DNA from 2 places in the Gordonia westfalica genome. Region 2 is predicted to be linked to the other one. Evidence: riboswitches for the same ligand, from Rfam matches in the RefSeq annotation. Region 2 holds a riboswitch; the other holds the start of a gene.
The links. A riboswitch is a leader RNA that binds a small molecule or an ion and turns the genes downstream of it on or off. The one in region 2 is predicted to bind cyclic di-AMP.

Region 1: another riboswitch for cyclic di-AMP. It lies ahead of BLU62_RS10290 (C40 family peptidase); the one in region 2 lies ahead of BLU62_RS17015 (transglycosylase family protein).

Annotation. Positions count from the first base shown of each region.
Region 1 is NZ_FNLM01000034.1:1,082,842-1,093,872, forward strand. It holds gene BLU62_RS10275 (glycosyltransferase family 4 protein) at 1-870, opposite strand, end outside; gene BLU62_RS10280 (hypothetical protein) at 870-2,273, opposite strand; gene BLU62_RS10285 (C40 family peptidase) at 2,283-3,302, opposite strand; gene BLU62_RS10290 (C40 family peptidase) at 3,504-4,184, opposite strand; cyclic di-AMP (ydaO/yuaA leader) riboswitch at 4,202-4,435, opposite strand; gene BLU62_RS10295 (hypothetical protein) at 4,543-4,773, opposite strand; gene BLU62_RS10300 (DEDD exonuclease domain-containing protein) at 5,115-6,971, shown strand; gene BLU62_RS10305 (Lrp/AsnC family transcriptional regulator) at 6,968-7,246, shown strand; gene trpD (anthranilate phosphoribosyltransferase) at 7,243-8,319, opposite strand; gene BLU62_RS10315 (hypothetical protein) at 8,331-8,828, opposite strand; gene ctaE (aa3-type cytochrome oxidase subunit III) at 8,995-9,606, shown strand; gene qcrC (cytochrome bc1 complex diheme cytochrome c subunit) at 9,698-10,549, shown strand; gene qcrA (cytochrome bc1 complex Rieske iron-sulfur subunit) at 10,546-11,031, shown strand, end outside.
Region 2 is NZ_FNLM01000034.1:2,545,359-2,556,389, reverse strand. It holds gene BLU62_RS17050 (RCC1 domain-containing protein) at 1-1,207, opposite strand, end outside; gene BLU62_RS17045 (hypothetical protein) at 1,296-1,523, shown strand; gene moaC (cyclic pyranopterin monophosphate synthase MoaC) at 1,529-2,065, shown strand; gene BLU62_RS17035 (MogA/MoaB family molybdenum cofactor biosynthesis protein) at 2,058-2,561, shown strand; gene BLU62_RS17030 (molybdenum cofactor biosynthesis protein MoaE) at 2,600-3,031, shown strand; gene BLU62_RS17025 (SDR family NAD(P)-dependent oxidoreductase) at 2,992-3,855, opposite strand; gene BLU62_RS17020 (helix-turn-helix domain-containing protein) at 3,942-4,796, shown strand; gene BLU62_RS17015 (transglycosylase family protein) at 4,895-5,530, opposite strand; cyclic di-AMP (ydaO/yuaA leader) riboswitch at 5,537-5,736, opposite strand; gene BLU62_RS17010 (ubiquitin family protein) at 5,991-6,239, opposite strand; gene moaA (GTP 3',8-cyclase MoaA) at 6,251-7,339, opposite strand; gene BLU62_RS17000 (flavin reductase family protein) at 7,353-7,898, opposite strand; gene BLU62_RS16995 (hypothetical protein) at 7,905-8,114, opposite strand; gene BLU62_RS16990 (cold-shock protein) at 8,354-8,767, shown strand; gene BLU62_RS16985 (DUF2771 family protein) at 8,849-9,367, opposite strand; gene BLU62_RS16980 (MFS transporter) at 9,364-11,031, opposite strand, start outside.

The DNA.
Region 1 (11,031 bases), 1.5 Mb from region 2:
CCCGAGGCCCTCGACGTCGAGTCCGCCGCCGCGGGTACGAGACGGCATCGCGAAGACGTCCGCGATGTTGTGGTACGCCGAGAGTTCTTCGGCCGGAACAGATCCGGTGAAGATCACCTGATCCTCGATGCCGACCTCGGCCGCCAGGGCGTGCAGCTTCTCCGCATACGGACCACCGCCGACGACGACGAGCACGGCGTCGGGGATCGTGCGGCGGATCAACGGCAGCGCCCGGATCAGCACGTCCTGCCCCTTGCGCGGCACCAGCCGTGACAGACACAGGATGGTGGGCCGGTCCCCCAACTCGTGTCGATCCCGGAACTTTTGTCGGAGAACCGGATCGGGCGCGAAGCGGGTGACATCGACACCGGGTGGCAGATACTCGAGAGCGGCATGCGCGCCGAAGGCCGAGGCGAATCGGCCCCGGGTGTACCGGCTGACGAAGGTGATCACGTCGGTGTGACGCCCGATGTGCCCGAGCACCTGGCGCGCGCCCGGCAGCATCGACCAACCGACCTCGTGGCCGTGAGTACTCGCCAGGATGCGTTGCGCACCGGCGCGCCGCATCGCGGGCGCCAGGACGGCCAGCGGTGCCGCCGCACCGAACCAGACCGTCGAGATCTGTTCGCGCCGAACGATGTCGGCCGCACGACGCGCGACGAACGGCGTCGGCAGCATCAGCGTCGTGCGATGGCGATACACCCGGTACGGCACCTCGGCATCGAAGTCGGCGTGCGAGCGGCCCCGCCAGCGCGGCGCGTAGACGACGATGTCCTCCGGCGGCAGCAGATCCACCAGATTCTGCAGGTACGACTGGATTCCGCCCGGCCGGGGCGGAAAGTCGTTGGTGATCAACAGAGTTCGTGCCATCAGCGGACCTGTCCGTCGAGCCATCGTCCCCAACCGGCCACCAGTTCGCTCCGATCGACTCCGAGCGCGGCCCGGATGGCAGCGTCCTGGCGAGCCGGATCGGCGGTGGCCGCGACCCCGAGATAGAGCCTCTTCAGACGCGCCTCGTCATAGCGATCGGCGACGTACGCGGCCATCGACCACGCGCTCTGATAGGCGACCTCGGACGTCGCTCCGTCCATCGCGAAGGCGGCGGCGTCGGGCAGGCCGGCGGGCACGTCCCCGGCCCGGATCGCCTCGGTCAGATCGGGCGCGGCGTCGGCGAAGCGCGTGTACGTGCCCTTGCGACCGACGAACTCGGCGACGCCCTCGGTGATCCACAACGGGGCGTCGAGCGCCGTCTGGGCCCGGGCGGCGACATGGGTGAGTTCGTGGCGCAGCACGACGGCGAGCGTCGGCGCGGCCAGGTCGTCGGCGGCCGGCGTGAAGACGACCCGCTGACCCGTCGCGGTGCGTCGCGGATAGTCCACGCGGTTGTAGACGGTGGCCGCGGCCGCGGTCCCGGTCACCCCGCGCCCCTGGATCACCAGCTCTTCGAACTCGTTCGGCTTCGACGTCGCCACCACCACGGCGCGTCGATCCCACGAGTCGCCCCAGAAGGCGCTGACCGCGTCCACGGCGTCGGGCAGCAGCCGACGCAGATTCGCGACCGTCTGGGCGGTGCGAGGGTACGAGGCGATCACCGAGGTCCCGCCGGCGGTGGCCACATCGGTGACCGAGAGTGCGGGCAGTTCCCACAGCTGTGTCGGTGTCGGCTCGCCGCCGAGCGCCTCCGCGTCGCCGACGAGCTTCCACTCGTCGCCGTACCGGGCCACCACGAACTGGGTGGAGACGACGACCTCGGACTCGTCCACGCCCGGTGCGCGTTCGCCCCCGAGGGCATATCGCAGCTCCACCGGCGCCACCCAGGAATCCGAACTCCCCTTCGCGTCGAGAAGCCCTTGCACATCAGCAGGTACCAGCGTCTCTGCTTCCTCCGTGGGAGCGAGCTGATAGTCGAAGTGGGCGAACCGCAGACGCCCGTCGGACTCGCCGCGCGAGAACTCACGGGGACGGAAGTTCGCGGTGGCGGTGACCCATCTGTTCTTGAACGCCGGGGTCGCCGTGTCGTCGAGCAGCACACCGACCTCACGCACATTCCCGGACGTGATCGTCTCGGTGAGCTCGTCGAGCAGGCGCGTCACGCCCGCCGCCCGCTGCTGCTCGTAGACGTTGGCCGGCGTCGTCGACGTCGTCGTGGACGCACTCGAGACCGATCCGGCGTCCGGCGACGCATCCGGCCCGCCACATCCCGTGACCACACCGAGGATCAGCACCACCGCGGACGCGAGCGTCGGGCGCCATCGCCCGCGGAGTGAAACCACCGGTGGAGTCTAGAACCGGCGGCCGGAGTTGAAAGGACCGGCCTCGTCGAGCGGGACGACCTTGACCGGGACACCGAAGGTCGACGCATGGATGACGTAGCCGTCCCCGACGTACATCCCCACATGGTGGGCATCTGGGTAGTAGATGACGAGGTCGCCGGGCTTGAGATCCCCACGGGCCACGGGGCTGCCCCCGGCCAGCTGGGCCTCGCTCGAACGCGGAAGCGTCTTGCCGGCCTGCTTGTAGGCCCACACCATCAGACCCGAGCAGTCGAACGAGTTCGGCCCGGTGGCGCCCCACACGTAGGGATCACCGATACGGGTCAGCGCAGCCTGGACGGCGACGAGTGCGGCAGCGGTGCCCCGGGGGACGATCCGCGGGTCGAAGTCGAACTTCGGGCCGCGCAGGGCGGCGAGCTGCTTGCCGGTCATCGACTGGTAGATCGCGCGGATCTGGATCGCCTGCATCTGCAGGTCGGCCTGCTTGGTCTGGAGGTTTCCGCGGACTCGTTCGGCGCGCGAGACCGCCTCCGACGCCGCGAGGGCAGTCTGGTCGGCGTCCTTCTTGGCGACCGCGGTACGGGCGCGGACCTTCTTGATGGCGGTCAGGTCGGACGCGGCCTGCCGGGAGATCATGTCGAGTCCCGACATCTGGTCGAGCAGGGCCTGCGGCGAGTCGCTGACCATCACCGCATACAGGCCGCTGACGCGGGCACCCTGGTAGCTCGCACGCACGATCGCGTCGACCCTGGACTGATAGGCGGCGAGCTGCTCACGGCTGATGTCGAGCTTCCGCTGGGCGTCGATCGCGGCCTTCTTGGCCCCGGCCACGATCGAGCGCTGCTTGTCGTACTCGATCTTGGCGTTGTGCATCGCCTCGGTGGTCTTCTCGGCCTCGGTGCCGAGCTGTTTGTACCGCTCGAGAAGCTGATCGGCCGATCGCGCGGGCACGGCCCGGGCCTGCCCGAAGCCACCGGTTGCCAGCGGGACGACGGTCACGAGCGCCGCCAGTAGACAGACGGCGAGCATCATCGAACCCGATCGTGCGCGCAGCCGCGTTGCGTTCACTTGTCCCTCCCCGGAAAGCACGGTGCTGGTCACTCCTCTACCGCTGTGTAACTCCCCCGCGGACCACCCTAAGTTCCCCCCGGTGGACCCCAGGACTGGATCGGGCGGATCGCACAAAGCTCGCGACCCGCCCTATCCTTGATGCCCTTTGTTCAGTTGGTATCAGTAGCGCCGGATACCGGTGAGCTGCCACTCCTTGACAGCGTCACGCTTGACCGGCGTGCCGTAGTTCGAGGAGTGCACGAACTGTCCGTTTCCGACGTAGATGCCGGCATGGCCGCCACCGTTGAAGATCATCACGTCGCCGGGCTTGGCCTCGTTGTAGGAGACCGGGCGACCGCCGCCGAGCTGGCCGTAGCTGTCACGCGGGACCGTCTTACCGGCCTGCTTGTAGGACCAGTAGACGAGGCCCGAGCAGTCGAAGGCATTCGGGCCGGCCGAGCCGTAGGAGTACGGCGAGCCGATCTTGCTCTCCGCGGCCTTGACGGCCTTCTCACCGGCGGTCAGCTGGGGCTGCCCGAGCGGGGCGCCACCGTGCGGACGGAACTGCTCCGGGATCTGGTTCTGACCGATACCAGGGATGGTGAACTGGCCGACGTTCGGGATCTCGACCGTGGCGGCCGGAGACTTCGCGACGGGCTTGGGCGCGGGTGCCGCCTGGGGTGCCTTCTGCTCACCGGGCAGAGCCGGGATCTCGAAGGTGCCGAGCGGGGTGTGGACCGGGGCCGCAAGAGCAGGGCCGGCGGCAGCGGCGAGCGAACCGAGCGTGATCGATCCAGCGATCACCGCCTTCTTGGCAACCTTGCTCCCACGATTGGGCTGTTCCAAACGATGTTTGGGCACGAAGCGTGTTCTCCTTCAGTTTCTCCCTGTACCGCCGACCGAGTTAGCTGTCGGGTTCGGGCCGGAAGAGTGGCCCTACGCGTTTTCGGCACAGACGTCCCCCAGGAGGACACGCAAGCGCTTTTGACGCGATTCACCCCGATTCGGAACAGTGTCACCAGGTCTTGTCAGTACTGACATCGTCTGGCCGGGCTGCCCGAAGTTGGTGGTTCCCCGGTTCGCCCGCGAGGGCGATTGAGCGGTGACTTGTGCGGACCACTTCTGTTGAAGCGGGACGCTCCGCAAAGGTCTCAGAAAGGTTACGAAATCGACGGCGCCGTGTCCACTAGGGCACGGACACGCAGATCGCAGTTGATTTTCAGCCCGCCCGCAGCTCGGTGCCGGCGATGACGCGAAACGGTGCCTGACGTGCACTTTTCGACGTTCTTGCAGATCGTGCAGCGCTGCTGGTGACCATTGCAGCCGACTGGAAGACATCGATCGCGAGGTCCAGTTCCGCATCGTCGTCGAGGGCCTGCGCCGTTACCGAAGCTCCACCTTCAACAGGTGCATCATCCCAGTTCGGACCACCGAAAAGCACCGTCATCATGCACCCGTCACAGGCGACGGGGCGGGCCGGGCAGGTAGCGCAGTCGACGTGCATCGTGTGATCTCCATCTCATCTGGCCGTCCGGGGCGTTCGAGCCCCGGATCGGGCGGGTCAGGGGAGTGATTTCGCCGCCGTCGGCGACGATCTCTCACTTCGAGGTGGAGACTAGGCGGCACCACCGACAAACTCGATCGCACAGTGTTCGACACATGCGTCACACGAGTAACAGTCGACGTCGGAGAACATCTCGCCCTCCCTCCCCCGGCAGAAACAGAACGATCGATCGGGGTGTCACATCGGCCCTGTCGGTGCATCGAACTAATGTTCGGCCTGTGAGGCGCATGGATGGTGGCCGCGCAGCCACCGGACGGGAGACCGAGGGACAGCTGACCTTCGCCGACCTCGAGGCCGCCGACCAGGCCACCGATGGCGTCCCGACGTCGAACGAGTTCAGCGACCGGGCGCTGTTCGAGACCACCCTCGTGGTCGTCGACCTCGAGACCACCGGCTCGGACCACTCGGGCGACCGCATCACCGAGATCGGTGCGGTGAAGATCCGGGGCGGCGAGGTGATCGGCGAGTTCGCCACCCTGGTCGATCCCGGTCGCCCCATCCCGCCGCAGATCGTCACGCTCACCGGGATCACGACGGCGATGGTCACCGACGCCCCCCGCATCGAGTCGGTGCTGCCCGCATTCATCGAGTTCGCCCGCGGGGCGATCCTGGTCGCCCACAACGCCCGCTTCGACATGGGGTTCCTGCGGCAGAACGCGCTCCGGCTCCACCTCGACTGGCCGTTCAGCCTGAGCCTGTGCACGGTGACGATGGCCCGGCGCATCCTGTCGCGCGACGAGGCGCCGACGGTCAAACTGAGCGCCCTCGCCGACCTCTTCGACGTCTCGGTCCGCCCGACCCACCGGGCGCTCGACGACGCCCGCGCAACCGTCGAGGTGTTCCACCGTCTTCTCGAACGCGTCGGGAACCAGGGCATCGCGACGGTCGGGGACCTCACCTCTTATCTGCCGCGGACCGATCCGCGTCTGCGCGCCAAACGCCATCTCGCCGACCGCGTCCCGGCCCGCCCGGGTGTCTATCTCTTCCGCGGTCCGTCGAACGAGGTCCTCTATGTGGGCACGGCCGTCGACCTACGACGCCGCGTCCGTTCCTATTTCTCCGGCAGCGATCCGCGGCGACGCATCACCGAGATGGTCCTGCTCGCCGAGCGCGTCGACGTCGTCGAGTGTTCCCACGCCCTGGAGGCGGCGGTCCGGGAGTTGCGGCTGCTGGCCGCGCACGCGCCCGCCTACAACCGCCGTTCGACGCAGCCCCACAAGGGATGGTGGGTCACGCTGACCGAGGAACACTTCCCACGCCTCAAGGTCAGCCGCACCCCCACCGACGAATCCATCGGCCCGGTGGGCAACCGCAACAACGCGGCGACCGTCGCCGACGTGATCGCCGCGGCCGCCGGGCTGCGCACCTGCGCCAAACGCCTCGGCGCCACCGGCTATCACTGGTGCCCGACACCCGACGGCACCCGGCAACCCGGCGGATGCCACGCCGCCGCATCGCAACCCCAGGCCGTCCCGGACTATCTGCCGCACGTCACCGCGGCCCGCCGCCTCATGCGCGGGGAGGCCGACGACCTCCTCGACGCCCTCACCGAGCGCCTCGCCGATCTCTCCGAGGCGCAGATGTTCGAGACCGCCGCGCGCCACCGCGACCGGCTCGCCCTGACCATCGACGCACTGGCGCGGTGTCAGCGGCTGGCCGCCCTGTGCGCGATCGCCGAGATCGTCGTCGCGCGTCCCGACGACGAACGCGGATGGCATTTCGCCGTCGTCCGTCACGGACGGCTCGCCGCAGCGGGACGCGCCCGCCGAGGCGTCTCCCCCATGCCCGTCGTCGACGCGCTCGTCGCCGCGGCCGAGACGGTCGTCCCCGCACCGGGTCCGCTGCGCGGTGCACCGGCGGAAGAAGTCGCACTGATCTACCGGTGGATGACCGAGCCGGGGGCCCGGATCGTGTCCACGACCGACCCGGTGGCACTGCCGGCCGGGTGCGCCGAACGACGCCGCGGCTGGTCACAGTCCGCACGGGACGCCCGCTCCGACGCCCGGTCGGCGGTGCACCGGACGCCACGGCCCGCACCACGCTCGCCGGTCCGGGAGCTCGTGGCAACTAGGCTTGCGCCATGATCACTGCCATCGTCCTCATCCAGGCCGACATCCACCAGATCCCGGAGACCGCTCAGGCCGTGGCCGACATCGCCGGCGTCGAAGAGGTGTACTCCTGCGCGGGCGACGTCGACCTCATCGCGAAGATCCGCGTCCGCGACCACGAACACATCGCGTCAGTGGTGACCGGTCAGATCAACCGCCTGCCCGGAGTGCTCAAGAGCGCCACCCACATCGCCTTCCGCAGCTACTCGAGCTCGGATGTCGAGGGCGGCTTCTCCATCGGCGAGAACTAGTTCCCCGCCGCCGACCCCAGCCGGGTGCTCAGCGACGCCCAGCGGTCGAGCAGCGTCGCCGCGGCGCCCGAGTCGATGGCGTCGGCGGCACGGTCCTTCGCGGCACCGAGCGCCTCGGTCAGCTCGGCGGAGGTCATCGGGGCCTGCTGTTCGAACGCCACAATCGCGCCGGCCGAGTTGAGCAGCACCGCGTCGCGCACGGGACCCGTTGTGCCCGCGAACAATTCACGGGCGATGGCCGCATTGGCGACCGCGTCGCCACCCTGCAGTGCGGACAGCTGGACACGTGCGATCCCGAGATCGGTCGGATCGATGCTGAGCTGAATGACCTGACCGCCGATGACCTGCCACACCGTGGAGGTGGTGGTCGTGGTGAGTTCGTCGAGTCCGTCGTCGCCGCGGACCACGAGTGCCGAACCCCCGCGGTCGGCGAAGGCACTCGCCAGAACCGGGGCGAGGTCGGCGAACGCGCAGCCGATGAGGCCGGCAGTCGGACGCGCCGGGTTCGTCAGAGGTCCGAGCACGTTGAAGACCGTCGGGATACCGATCTCCTTTCGCGGCGGACCCGTGAACCGGAACGCCGGGTGGAACACCGGCGCGAAGCAGAACCCGATCCCGAGCTCGTCGACGCACCGCGCGACCGCGTCGGCGGACAGGGTGATGTCCACCCCGAGCGCCTCGAGCACGTCGGCACCACCGCTCTTCGACGACGCCGCCCGGTTTCCGTGTTTGACGACCGCCACCCCGGCGGCCGCGATCACGATCGAGGTCATGGTGGAGATGTTCACGGTGTGCGAACGGTCGCCACCCGTGCCGACCACGTCGACCGCCGGACGACTCACCTCGACGAGCGTCGCGTGGTCGAGCATCGCCTGAGCCAGCCCGACCAGCTCGCCGGAGGCGGCGCCCTTCATCTTCACGCCGACGCCGAACGCGGCGATCTGCGCGCCGCTGGCACTGTCGGTCATGATCTCGTTCATCGCCCAGCCGGCCTCTTCGGCGCTGAGGTCGATGCGATCGGTGATCTTGCCGAGGATCTGCGGCCAGGTGAAGGCGGATTGTGCGGTACTCACAGGCACAGAGCCTAGTGCCCCGCCGCACCCGACGGACGCTGCAGTACAGACCATCGTCGAGCGATCCCGCCGTGACGGGAACCCAGACTCGCCATCCGGGAGCGTTCCTGGGACAGATGCATCGCGTCGAGCAGCTGGACGCGCGCCAGGACGAGTACCTCGAGCCGGTCATCGCCCGCCCCGGGCCGTGATCCCCACCGTTCGTCGCCGACGACCTCATAGCCGTCGATCGCCGCCACCGCGACCGCCTCGGCCACCCGCTCCGGGGGAAGCTCGAGGTCGTGACGCAGGATCACCTCTTCGTCGGACCGCCACGACGACGCGTCGAGGGCGACCGAACTCGCGATCGCGTCGTCGTCGGAGCCGGCGACCACCACCACCTCGTCGTCGAGCGCCAGCGGCCCACCGCCGGCCCCACCCGAGAACCTCGACCGCAGACGCGCCAGGCGCCCCTGCGCGACGACGCGTCCGTTGAGGTCTCGCCGACCGTGCGAATCCGAACTCGACATGAACTCACCGTAACCACCGGACCCCCCGCCCGGACACTCGGCAAGGCATTCTCCGGACACGCCGACCACTACCTCACGGAGCCCCCGACCTGCAGCGGAACAAAAACCCGAACCCAATATCCGACCCGGGTGGCCACCGCTTACTACGAACCGTCATACTTCACTTGTGACAAGCGCTGTAGGTACCTCAGGGACTGCGATAACCTCGCGCGTGCACTCGCTGAACCGGCCCAACATGGTCAGCGTCGGCACGATCGTGTGGCTGTCCAGTGAACTCATGTTCTTCGCTGGCCTCTTCGCGATGTACTTCGTCGCCCGGGCCAACTCCGCCGTCGGCTGGCCGCCGCCACCGACCGAGCTGAATCTCGCCCTCGCCATCCCGGTGACGACGGTGCTGATCCTCTCGTCGGTGACCTGCCAGATGGGCGTGTTCGCCGCCGAACGGGGTGACGTCTTCGGCCTCCGCCGTTGGTACGTGATCACCCTGATCATGGGGACGATCTTCGTCGTCGGCCAGGCTTACGAGTACACCGTCCTCGTCGGCCACGGCACGACCTTGGCATCGGATGCGTACGGCTCGGTCTTCTACATGACGACAGGCTTCCACGGCCTACACGTCATCGGCGGACTGATCGCCTTCGTCTATCTCCTCATCCGAACCAAGCTCTCGAAGTTCACCCCGGCGCAGGCAACCGCCGCAATCGTTGTCTCCTACTACTGGCATTTCGTCGACATCGTCTGGATCGGACTGTTCGTCACGATCTACTTCATCCGATGACCCCGGCGATCCCGCGCCACGCGCGACCCGCCACCTCAGAGCGCAGCTCGCTCTAGATCTCCACTCCGTCCCGCTTAGTAGAGAGTCACAGATGAGTTCATCTCCAGCGCGACCGTCGGATAGCGGCACCGACGCCCGCCGCGCCAAGGCCCGACGCAAGCTCCGTCGCCGCGCAAGCGGCACCATCGTGCTGCTGGCCGGTCTGGTCATGGCCGGTGTGCTCGCCTCGGTTCTCACCCCCGACCCCCAGGTCGCGGTGGCCGACGAGAGCAACGCCGCGATGATCAACGACGGCCGCAAGCTCTACGAGACCTCGTGCATCACCTGCCACGGCGCCAACCTGCAGGGTGTGCCCGATCGTGGTCCCGCACTCCTCGGCGTCGGCGATGCCGCCGTCTACTTCCAGGTGTCGACCGGCCGTATGCCGGCCGCACGTGGCGAGGCACAGGCGCAGCGCAAGCCCGCCAAGTTCACCACCGAGCAGATCGACCAGCTCGGCGCGTTCATCCAGGCCGAGGGCGGCGGACCGCAGGTCCCGCGTGACGCCAACGGCGAGGTCGCGCAGGAATCCCTGCGTGGCGACAGCATCGGTCGCGGCAGTGAGCTGTTCCGCCTCAACTGCGCGTCGTGCCACAACTTCACCGGTCGTGGCGGCGCCCTCTCCTCGGGCAAGTACGCGCCCGTGCTCGACGGCGTCGACGAGGCACAGATCTACACCGCGATGCTGACCGGCCCGCAGAACATGCCCAAGTTCTCGAACCGGCAGCTGAATCCGGAAGAAAAGAAAGACATCATCGCCTACGTCAAGTACGTGACCGAGGCACAGCCCAGCGGCGGACTCGGCCTCGGCGGCTTCGGTCCGGTCAGCGAGGGCATGGTGATGTGGTTTGTCGGCGTCATCGCCATCGTCGCAGGCGCCATGTGGATGGGATCTCGAGCATGAGTGGCAGTGACAAGGACGTCCCGTCGCGGGACGAACTGGAGCAGATGAGCACGGATGAGCTCGTCAAACTCGGCACCAATCTCGACGGTGTCGAGATCATCCACCGTGCCGAGCGGTACCCCGAGCCGGGTACGAAGGTCGAGAAGCGCGCCGAGCGCCAGGTCGCGATCTGGTTCACGGTCGCCGGCGTCTCCGCTCTCGCCTGCCTGGGCATCTTCCTGTTCAACCATTGGGAATTCGCCCTTCCGGACGACCCGAACTACTGGTGGTACACCTTCAACACGCCGCTCCTCGGTGCGACGTTCGGTCTCTCGGTGCTGGCCATCGGCATCGCGATGATCCTGATCACCAAGAAGTTCATCCCGTCGGAGATCTCCGTGCAGGACCGCCACGACGGTGGTTCGACCGAGGTCGACAAGAAGACGATCGTCGGACTCCTCCAGGACACCGGCACCACCTCGACCCTGGGTCGTCGCAAGATG
Region 2 (11,031 bases):
AGTACGCGATGGAGTCGCGGATCGAACAGGTCGCGCCCAGGCCGGCGCTGAGCACGACCTCCTCGGCCGCGGCCGCCTGCGGGCTCGCCGCGCCGTCGTTGCCGCTGCTGCCGCCGCGCGTGAGCAGCACGACGGTCGCGACCACCGCCAGCAGCGCGACCACCCCGATCACGCCCGCGATCAACGGCCACCGGCGTCGACGACCCGGTGGCGCGGCCTCGGTGGGTGCGGAATGCGCGGGAAGCGGGGGAGTGACGCCGGGCGGCGACGAGAGATGCTGCGTTCCCGGCGGCGGCACCTGCGCGTAGAGCGGTGGCGGCGGAAGTGTCTCCCGGCCGGCTCTCGGCGGGACGATCTGCGTCGCCGACGTGTCCACCCCGGCTCCGGTCGCGGCGAGCGCCCGACGCAGGTCCGCGGCGAAGTCGCTGCACGTCGGGTAGCGGTCCAGCGGGCCGCGGGCCAGGGCGCGGTCGAAGACGGGGTCGAGTGCGGCCAGGTCGGGACGGTACCGGCTGATCCGTTCCGGCGGCGACGTCAGCTTCGCGACGATGTGCCGGGTCTGGGTGTCGGCCTCGAACGGCGTCGTTCCGGACAGCAGCTCGTAGGCGGTGCAGGCGAGCGCGTACTGATCCGACCACGGACCGGCCGGCTTGCCGTCGAGGATCTCCGGGGCGGCGTAGACCAGTGTGCCCACGAACGACGACGGCGCGGTCAGCGTGGTGGCGGTGGCCAGCTTCGCGATCCCGAAGTCGAGAACCACGACACGGTCGAGAGCGCCGTCCATCGCCCGCCTGGTGACGAGGATGTTGCCCGGCTTGATGTCGCGGTGGACGACGCCGTTCGCGTGGGCGTAGTCGAGGGCGTCGGCGACGCGGTCGACGACCGTGAGGATCTCGTCGGGCCGGAACGAACCACGACGCAGGTCCCGCCCGTCGAGGTAGGCCATCGTGAACCAGGGGTCGTCGTCGGTGACGCCGTAGTGATAGATCGTGACGATGTTCGGGTGGTCGAGGGCGGCCGCGGTCTGGGCCTCCCGGCTGAACCGGCGGACGAACTCCTCGTCGACGGTCTCGGCGACGGAGATGACCTTGAGCGCCTCGCGACGCCGCAGTTGCGGGTTCTCCACCAGGTAGACAGTCCCCATGCCGCCCGTGCCGAGGCGGCTGATCACGCGGTAGCCGGCGACCTGTTCAGGGTGGTGGGCCATCAGCGCCTCCTGCCGGCGTGACCTGTGATGCGACGACGATAGCCCCGGTCCGGCCACCATGCCCGGACACCGCACTTCTTTCATTCGAATGGCGTGGCACAATGCTCCCGTGGCAAACAACAGTGGTGACTCCGGCAAGAAGCAGTACGTCGACAACGGCTGGCCGAAGGACGAGGACGGTAACCATCCCGACCACGCGGTCTCCGAGCTCGCGACGCACATCTCGGGTGCGCTGTCCCCGTTCGGTGACGTCGAGTTCCCGCTCCCGGTCGACGACCTGCCCTTCGTGCAGTCGAAGACGGTCGTCAACCGCTGACACCGATGCCGACCACCGGAACTCCCAGCGGCGGGTCGGTCTCTCCGGATGAAGGCGCCGGCCGCCTGTCCCACATCGACAGCTCCGGGACGGCGCGCATGGTCGACGTCGGGCACAAGGCGCCGACGAAGCGTCGTGCGACCGCAGGCGGCACCTTTCACACCACGGCCGAGGTGATCGGCCTCCTGAGTGAGTCGAAGCTGCCCAAAGGCGACGTGCTCGCAACCGCGCGCATCGCCGGGATCATGGCGGCCAAGCGCACCGACGAGCTGATCCCGCTGTGCCATCAGCTGGCGTTGTCGTCGGTGGAGGTCGGCTTCACCATCGGCACCGATTCCATCGACGTGACCGCGACCGTAGCCACCTCCGGCCAGACGGGCGTCGAGATGGAGGCCCTGACCGCGGTCGCCGTCACGGGGCTGACCCTGCACGACATGGTCAAGGCCGTGGACAAGCGCGCGCACATGGACGGCATCCGGTTGCTCGAGAAGACCGGCGGCAAATCCGGCGACTGGTACCGGGACGACCCGGCCGATGGCTGAGACCGTTCCCACCTCCACCGCGCCGCAACGCGTCGCGCAGATCGTCGTCGCGTCGACGCGCGCGAGCAACGGGGTCTATCCGGACCGGACCGGCCCGATCATCGAGGACTGGCTGGTCGAACAGGGGTTCCGTGTCGCCGAACGCGACGTGGTTGCCGACGGGCCGCCGGTGGGCGCCGCGATCCGCGCCGCCGTCTACGCCGGCGTCGACCTCGTGATCACCACCGGCGGAACAGGTCTGGCACCCACCGACCGCACGCCCGAGGAGACGCGGCCGCTGCTCGACGTCGAGATCCCCGGCCTGGCCGACGCCATCCGCGCCGCCGGACTGCCCAAGGTGCCGACCGCCGTCCTCTCCCGTGGCATCGCAGGTGTCGCCGGGACGACACTGGTGGTGAACCTGCCCGGTTCGACCGGCGGCGTGCGGGACGGTCTGGCCGTCCTCACCGGCGTCGTGCACCATGCCCTCGACCAGATCCGCGGCGGGGATCACTGAACAATCCCCCGATCGCCGCGACCAGACAGGATTCGCGAATGACCGTAGTCGTACACACCGCGGTGGCTCAGACGCCGATCGGGCTCGCCGACCACGAGGCGATGGTCGCCGACGCCGCCGACGGCAAGGCCGGCGCGATCGTCGGCTTCGTCGGCGCGGTCCGCGATCACGACAGCGGCCGTACCGTCGCCGCCCTGGACTACTCCGCCCACCCGACGGCGCCGAAGGTGCTCGCCGAGGTCGTCGAGGAGGTCTCGGCGGTCGACGGCGTGCGCGCGGTCGCGGTCTCGCATCGGGTCGGAGAGCTCGAGATCGGCGATGTCGCCTTCGTGGTGGCCGTGGCCGCCGATCATCGTCGTGCCGCGTTCGAGACGTGCGCCCGGCTCGTCGACGCGGTGAAGGCGCGCCTTCCGGTCTGGAAGCACCAGTTCTACGACGACGGCACCGAGGAGTGGATCAACTCGGCGTAGCCCTTCGAGGCTCCGGGAGCGGTGCGGCTCAGGCGCCGGCGCCGCCGTCGACCGGCACGATCGCGCCGGTGACGAAGGAGGCGCGGTCGCTGAGCAGGAATGCGGCCACCTCGGCGATCTCCACCCCGCTCGGCCATCCGGCCGAGCGGGGTGGAGTTGCTGATCCACTCGGTGACGCCCGGGCTGGCTGCTTCCCACTCGTCGATCATCTCGGTCGAGGTGCCGCCCGGCGTGAGTCCGTTGACGCGGATACCGTCGCGCGCCCAGCTGACGGCTGCGGTCTCGGTGATGCTGTTCAGCGCGCGCTTCATCGCGCCGTAGGCGGGCAGGTCGGGGTTGGCGCGGCGCGCCCCGATGCTCGAGGTGTTCACGATCGCGCCGCCTCCGCCGCGGCGCATCAGATCTGCCTGGGCGTTCATCGCGATCCAGTGGGCGCGGAAGTTCACCGTGAACTGCCGCTGGATGTCGGTGTCCGTGGTGTTCTGCAGCGGACCGGGTTCTTCCTGTACGACGGCACCGTTGTTGAAGGCGCCGTCGAGACGGCCGTGGAGTTCCTCCGCGCGGGCGATCGCGGCGTGGACACTCGCGTCGTCGGACAGGTCGAGGGCGACCGCGTCGGCGGTGCCGCCGGTGCTGCGGATCTCGTCGACGATCCGGTCGAGGGCATCGACGCCGCGTGCGCCCAGCACGACCGAGGCGCCCTCGTCGGCGAACAGGTGCGCTGCGGCAGCGCCGATCCCGCGGCTGGCGCCGCTGATGAAGATGACCTTGCCGGTGAGCAGGCCGATGGGCTGGGTGGGACGGATGTCGGTGTTGTGGGTCATGGCATCCAGCGTGGTCGCGGCGTGCGAGCTCAGGCAGGCACAGCTTGTACTACTCTCCGACGGCCGCGAGCACGCACACTCGACGTATGGACAAGCACGGACTCGCCTCGTTTCTCCGGAGCCGTCGTGAGCGATTGCGGCCGGAGGACGTCGGTCTGCCGACAGGTAGCCGACGACGGACTCCCGGGCTGCGGCGGGAGGAGGTCGCGGTGCTCGCACACATCTCGACCGAGTACTACGTGCGGCTCGAGCAGGGCCGCGCGCCCCGGCCGTCGGCGGAGGTGCTCGTCGGCATCGCCGGCGCGCTGCTGCTCACCGGGGAGGAGTCCGACCACCTGCACATGCTCGCCGGAACAGCCCCACTCCGCACTGCACTCCACCGACGTGACGTGCGTCCGAGCATCGTCGCGTTGCTGGGCCGCGTGCCGCAGACCGCGGGATTCGTGATGTCGGCGATCTTCGAGGTCCTCGCGTGGAACGAACTGGCCGCCGCACTGATGGAGGACTTCACCGATCTCGGCCCGACCGAACGCAACCTCGCGCGTCGGGCGTTCCTCGCCGACGACGCGGCGGCGTCGCTGTACGGCATTTCCGACGGCGCCGAGTTCCGGCACCACGTCGTCGCCAGGTTGCGGCTCGCAGCGACCCGCTATCCCTCGGATCCGGCGGTCGTCGGCCTGATCGAGGATCTCCGCGGAGGCAGCGCACAGTTCGCTCGACTGTGGGATCAGCACGACGTCGCGGCCGCGCCGACGCTCCGCAAGAGCCTGCAGCATCCCGTCGTCGGAAAGATCACGGTCGACTGCGATTCGCTGGAACTCGCCGAACGCGATCAGCATCTTGTTCTCTACAGTGCCCCGGCGGGTTCCGCGGACGCCGAGGCACTCGCCCTGCTGCAGGTTCTCGGATCAGACGTCGCGGAGATGAGGGAAGCCACCTGAGAATTGGAAAAGGGCCCCGCACGGATCGCTCATCGTGCGGGGCCCTTCGTCTGTGGCCCTCTGTGGTGCTCCGGATCGGTGTCCGGGCTACCCACAGATCAGGGGTTGGGCAGCAGGTGCTTGTTGTCGTTGAACAGCTTGATCTGCTCGGGACTCAGCGAGACACCGCTGCTCTTGGCGGCGTTCCAGAGGTTCTTGACCTCGGGGCTCACACCGGCGTCGGTGAGGGCCGAGGAAACCTGGTTGGCGACATCGTCGGTGCTCTTGGCCTCAGGGGCCTTGACGAAGCTGAAGCTGCCGTTGCCGTCCTGGAGCTTCTTGAGGATCGGGGCGGGAGCCTCGCTCGGCGCGGTGCGCGGGGTGTGACCCGACAGTCCGACACCACAGGTGGGCCATGCGCCCTTGCCCTGCGACGCGAGGACGCGCTCGGCGACGACGATCTGCTCTTCGCGGGTGGCCTGCTCGGCGGTCGGGGCGAACTCGCCGCCGCCGTGGCCGCTCCAGGTGCTCGGCGAGAACTGCAGGCCGCCGTGGTAGCCGTTGCCGGTGTTGATGGCCCAGTTACCGCCGGACTCACACTGGGCGACCTTGTTCCATTCCGCGTCGGTCGCGGCGTTCGCGGTACCGGTGCCGAGGAGGGCTGCTCCGCCACCGAGGACGGCGCCGGTGAGGGCGACCTTGGTGATGGTCTTGGTGGTCGAGCTGGTCGTCTGCTTGCGGTGACGTCCGGACATAGATCGAATTCCTCTCTCCACGCGCCTACGAAGTCAGCTGTCGGGTTCGAGCGAGAGGTTGCTCGGCCCCAGTGCGTCACCATGATTTGTTAATCATGGTTCTGCGCCTGGGACTTAACCCCGAGGACACCGTGTTTGGTGCCCGGTCTCAGGGGATGAGGGTGGGTCCCCCGTCCTCGCTCCTAGATTTCGTGCGGTCGTACCCTCCGGCGGAGCGAGGCTCGGCGCGGCCGGCGGGACGTATGTTCTGTTTCCTTACCGTGACCTTCGAGAAGGTCGCTTCGTACAGTACGTCGTTCGATCGGCCGATTCACCTGCTTGTACGCAACTGATTTTTTCGCCAGAACCTGGTCTCCCGACCAACATTCGGCGTCATCGCAGTTCATCGGGCCGGATGCGCTCCCGTGGCCATCTCGTTATCGGGCCGTTATGTGATAAAGGTCACAAGGCGACTGTGGTGTCAGCCACCGGCGAACGGGGGGAGGACGTCGAGTGTCGAGCAGATGCCGAGCTGTAGTGAACGGTCGGTGAAGGCCGTTTCGTCGCGGAGATAAGAGCAGCGCTTCAGGACCTTCGCCAATTCGGGGTTGCCGGCGGACAGCGTCGACTCGAGGTCTCCGAGGGTGGCCGCGGGCTGGATGTCGACGACGCGCGCCTCGGTGCCGGCGGCGGCGCGAGCCGCGGCGAAGAAGCGGACGGTGAGGTTCATCGGAGCAGAGCCTATCCGCCGATGGCGGACATGGGCCGGGACGGCTGCTGGAAGCCGGCGACGTTCACCTCGTGCCCGGGCGCCTTCTGCCACATGTCGGTGCGCCACAGCGCCGCGATAGCGGCGTCGACCTCGTCGTCGGGCAGGGATCGCAGCGCGCTGCGCAGATCGGTTTCCGACGACGCGAACAGGCAGTTTCGCAGCGATCCGTCGGCGGTGAGCCGGGTGCGGTCGCAGTCGCCGCAGAACGGGCGGGTGACCGAGGCGATCACGCCGACCCTGGCCGGGCCCCGCGCGGTCCGATGGCCGTCGACGATCCACGTGGCCGCCGGGGCGCTGCCGCGCGGCGCCGGATCGTCGAGCAGCGTGAACCGCGTGCGCAGGGTCGCGAGGATCTCGTCGGCGGTCACCATGCGGGCGCGCTGCCAGGCGTGATCGGCGTCGAGCGGCATCTGTTCGATGATGCGCAGCTCGTAGCCGTGTTCCAGGCAGTAGGCGAGCAGGTCGACGACGGCGTCGAGGTCGGCGCGGTCGGGGATCACGGCGTTGACCTTGACGGGGTCGAGACCCGCGCTCTTGGCGGCGGCGAGACCCGCCAGCACGTCGTCGAGCCGGTCGCGCCGGGTGATCTCGGCGAAGCGTTCCCGGTCGACGGTGTCGAGGGAGATGTTGATGCGGTTGAGTCCGGCGTCGACGAGTCCGTCGATCCGGCGGGTGAGTCCCAGCCCGTTGGTGGTCATCGCGATCTCGGGCCGCTGCGGTAGCGCGGAGACGGCCGCGATGATCTGCTCCAGGTCGCGCCGCAGCAGCGGCTCACCGCCGGTGAAGCGGATGCGTTCGATGCCGAGGTCCCGGACGGCGACGGTCAGCACGCGGATCAGCTCGTCGGTGCTCAGCACCGCGTCGGCGGGCATCCAGTCGAGTCCCTCGGCCGGCATGCAATAGGTACAGCGCAGGTTGCACCGGTCGGTCACCGAGACCCGCAGGTCCTTCGCGACGCGGCCGAAGGTGTCGCGAAGAGGGCCGTGGGTGGGTACATCGGATGGCGCCTCGGCCGAGAGCGGCCGCGGCGTGGGGATTCCGAGACCGACCGTGCTCATGCTGACCTGCGGATCACGTGGCGTTCGGGGCCTTGCGGGCCTCGAGAGCACGGAAGGTGCTCGCGTGGAACACCAGTGGTTCGACGCCGGGATCGGCACGGAGGGTCTTGATCTCGAGCAGTACGACGGTGTGATCGCCGGCCTGGATCTCGTTGTGGATGGTGCAGGAGAGGTGAGCGGCAGCGTCCGGGACGAAGACCGCCCCGGCGTCGGTGCTCAGCGGCGTGATGCCGTCGAACCGGCGTTCCGACGGCCCGGCGAGCTGCTTGCACACATCGATCTGGTCGCCGGCGAAGACGCTGACCCCGATGGCCGGCGCGGTGCGGATCTGCGGCCACGTCGTCGACGTGTTCTGGACGCACACCGACACCAGCGGCGGGTCGAGCGAGACGGTCGTGAAGGAACTCGCCGCCATTCCGATCAATGTGGTCGAATCTCCCTCACCCCATAGGCAACACACCGCCACGACGCCGGACGGGAAGCAACTGAACGCCTCCCGGAGGGCCTTGGCGTCGGAGACGGGAGCAAGTTCTGGGGTGGTGTCGATGGTCGCTGTCACGGGTCCTCACCTGGCTCGGCGTCCGGCACGGAGTGCGTACACCAGGCCGAGGAGAAAACCCAGGGGCGCGCACATTGTCAGCAGGTAGACGATGGTCGGGGCGGTGTCGCCGTCGGTGACGACCGGGGTCACGAACAGAGCCACGAGAGCGATCAGCCCGATCGCGAAGATCACCATGGCCACGTGCAGCAACCGCGGGGACGTCGTCTTCTGCATGCTCCTACGGTAGTGCACACTCCGGCACGACGATGCCGCACGAGGGTTGTGACGACGTGCGGCACGGTAATGGTGTGACCGCGGGGTGCTGCGTTGGCTACGATGGGGCGCAGCAGGCGCCTTGCATCCGTCTGGGCCCATACGGTCTATCCGCCGTGGGGCTGCGATGGGTCACGGCGTCTTTTGTTGTGACAGGCAGATCTGGGAAAGATCACGACGTACAGATGAGGGTGAGCACAGTGCCGACCGGCAAGGTGAAGTGGTACGACGCGGAGAAGGGCTTCGGCTTCCTCGCTCAGGAGAGCGGCGAGGACGTCTACGTCCGTTCGTCTGCGCTGCCCGAAGGGGTGGAGGCCCTCAAGCCCGGGCAGCGTGTGGAGTTCGGCATGGCTGCCGGTCGCCGCGGCCCGCAGGCGCTGAGCGTCAAGGTTCTCGACCCCGCGCCGAGCGTGTCCAAGAACGTGCGCGAGGCCGCCCGCAAGGACGTCAAGAAGCACACCCCCGACGAGCTGCACGGCATGGTCGCCGATCTGATCACCCTGCTCGAGGGCAAGGTGCAGCCGGACCTGCGCAAGGGGCGTTACCCCGACCGCAAGACCGCGCAGCGCATCTCAGAGGTCGTGCGCGCGGTCGCACGCGAGCTCGAGAGCTGACGCTCGCCCGGGCGGCCCGCAGTGTCAGCCGGACCCGGATGAACTCCGAGAACCGCCCGGTCCTGATGACCGGGCGGTTTCTCATTCTGCGGGTGCGGTCTCGACGGCCAGCTCGCCACGGGGGAGCAGCTCGTCGTTCTGGTCCAGTCGCGCGGACGCCGGGACCACGGTGACACCGAGCAGGACCCGGTCGGGCGTCGACTTGAGCGTCATCGAGTACCTCTCACCGGGGGTGGTGTGTTTGTACTCGACCTCGTCGGCGAGATTGTCGGGGGTCCGGTAGACGGCGAGAAGGTTCCACAGTCCGTCCGCGATCTCGCTCGAGACCGTCAGCATGACGGTGGTCCCCACGGGGACCGGCACCTTGGCCGTCGGTCGCTTGGCGGTGAACTCCGGATCGCAACTCGTCAGCATCAGGTTGCACCACCAGCGCGGCTCGATCGTGTGCAACTGGTCGCCGACCGCGAGGTGCAGATAGGGCTCGTGGTTTTTGTCGTCGTCGCGGGTCAGGAAGAACACCGAGGTGCCGACGACCGCCACGAAAACCACCACGACGATCGCGATGATCGAAAGTGCCTTCTTCTCACCACTGCTGATCACGGTCGGCGATGTCCTGTCTGGTCGGGGGAGTTGCGGTCACCGTGAGGTCGGTCACCGGAGTTCGGGAAAGGCGCCGTCGACGGCATGCGCGCGGTGGACGGTCGCTGGGAGTGCGGCCGGGTCGGCGCCGATCCCGGGCCGGTCCGGCGGGACTGCGGCGAGGCGTCGTCGGAGCCGACGGCCCGGAAGGCGACGGTCGGGGCGGCGTGATCGGGGCGTCGACCACCGAGGCCCGGCACCAGCGACGACCCGCGGGTCGTCATCACCGTCTGGAGCAGGCCGAGTCCGAGGAGAATCGCGACGACGGTGAACCCGATCCACAGGGTCGGCGGCAACAGCACGCCGAGCGAGGCACCGAACACCCACGACAGCTGGAGAACGGTCTCCGAGCGGCCGAAGGCGGAGGCGCGCGATTCGTCGGGCAGGTCGTCCTGGATCGACGAATCGAGGCACACCTTGCCGATCGCGCTGGTCCCCGAGGCGACGAGCGCGGCCACCGCGGCGGCGGCGATGTTGCCGAAGATCGCCGCGAGGACCGCGACGACAAAGCAGGCGGCGGTCGACCACACGATGATGTTCGGCGGGTTCTTCAGCTCCAGTCGTGTGCCGACGCCGTTGCCGACCATGTTGCCCACACCCGCCGCGGCACCGACGGCGCCGAGCAGGAGCAGCTGCGTCCAGTCCGAGGCGTCGCCCTGCTGTGCCTTGGCGTAGAAGGCGATGAACAGCGTCAGGAAGCCGGTGAGGATGCGGATCGTGCCGTTGCCCCAGAGGCCGGCCACCACTGTGCGTCCGAGCGGCTGCCGCATCTTGGCGGCGAGCATCTTCGCGCCCTCACGGGCACCGGACGGCTCGTGTTCGTGGACGGTCGAACGGGCCGGTTCACCGTGGTAGGTCAGCGTCGTCGGGATCTCGCCCTCGGTCGACTCGACCCACGACGGGATACGCATGCACAGGTAGGCGCCGGCCGCGGCGACGATCGCCAGCCACACCATGGCCCCCGGCAGGTGCAGCGGCAGCAGTTTGCCGAGCAGCATCTCGACGAGCGCGGCCACCGCGCCGCCGACGATGGTGCCGCCGATCAGACCGAAGGTGGTCAGGCGGGAGTTGACGCGCGGCAGGTCGATGGTCGGGGGCACCACGCGCGGGGTGACCGCCGATTTGAGCACGCCGAAGGATTTCGACAACACCAGCAGACCCAGCGCGCACGGGTAGAGCACCCACGGGTCGTATTCGAGTTGCTGTGTGGCGTCGTTCCACTGGACGTTCGCCATGATCAGCAGTGCCAGCACGACGCGCAGGCCGAAGGTCGTGGCCATCGCGATGCGACGCCCGCGCTGGAGTCGGTCGAGCAGTGGACCGATCAGCGGGGCGATGAGCGCGAACGGGGCGATCGTCAGTGCCAGGTACAGGGCGACGTTGGTCTTGGATTCACCCGACGCGGCTGCGAAGAACAGGGTGTTGGCCAGCGCGACGGCCATCGCGGCGTCGGCGGCGAAGTTCGCGATCACCGGCAGGGTGAGTGCGGTGAGGCCGGACTGGTCGGCGCCGTCGGCGGTCGCGGCCCGGTGGATCTTGCCGATGCCCTTGCTCGTCAGCTCGCGGCTACGCATCGCGGCGACGCGCATCACGGTGAGTTTCTTGGGCGTTCGCGGCCCGTGTTC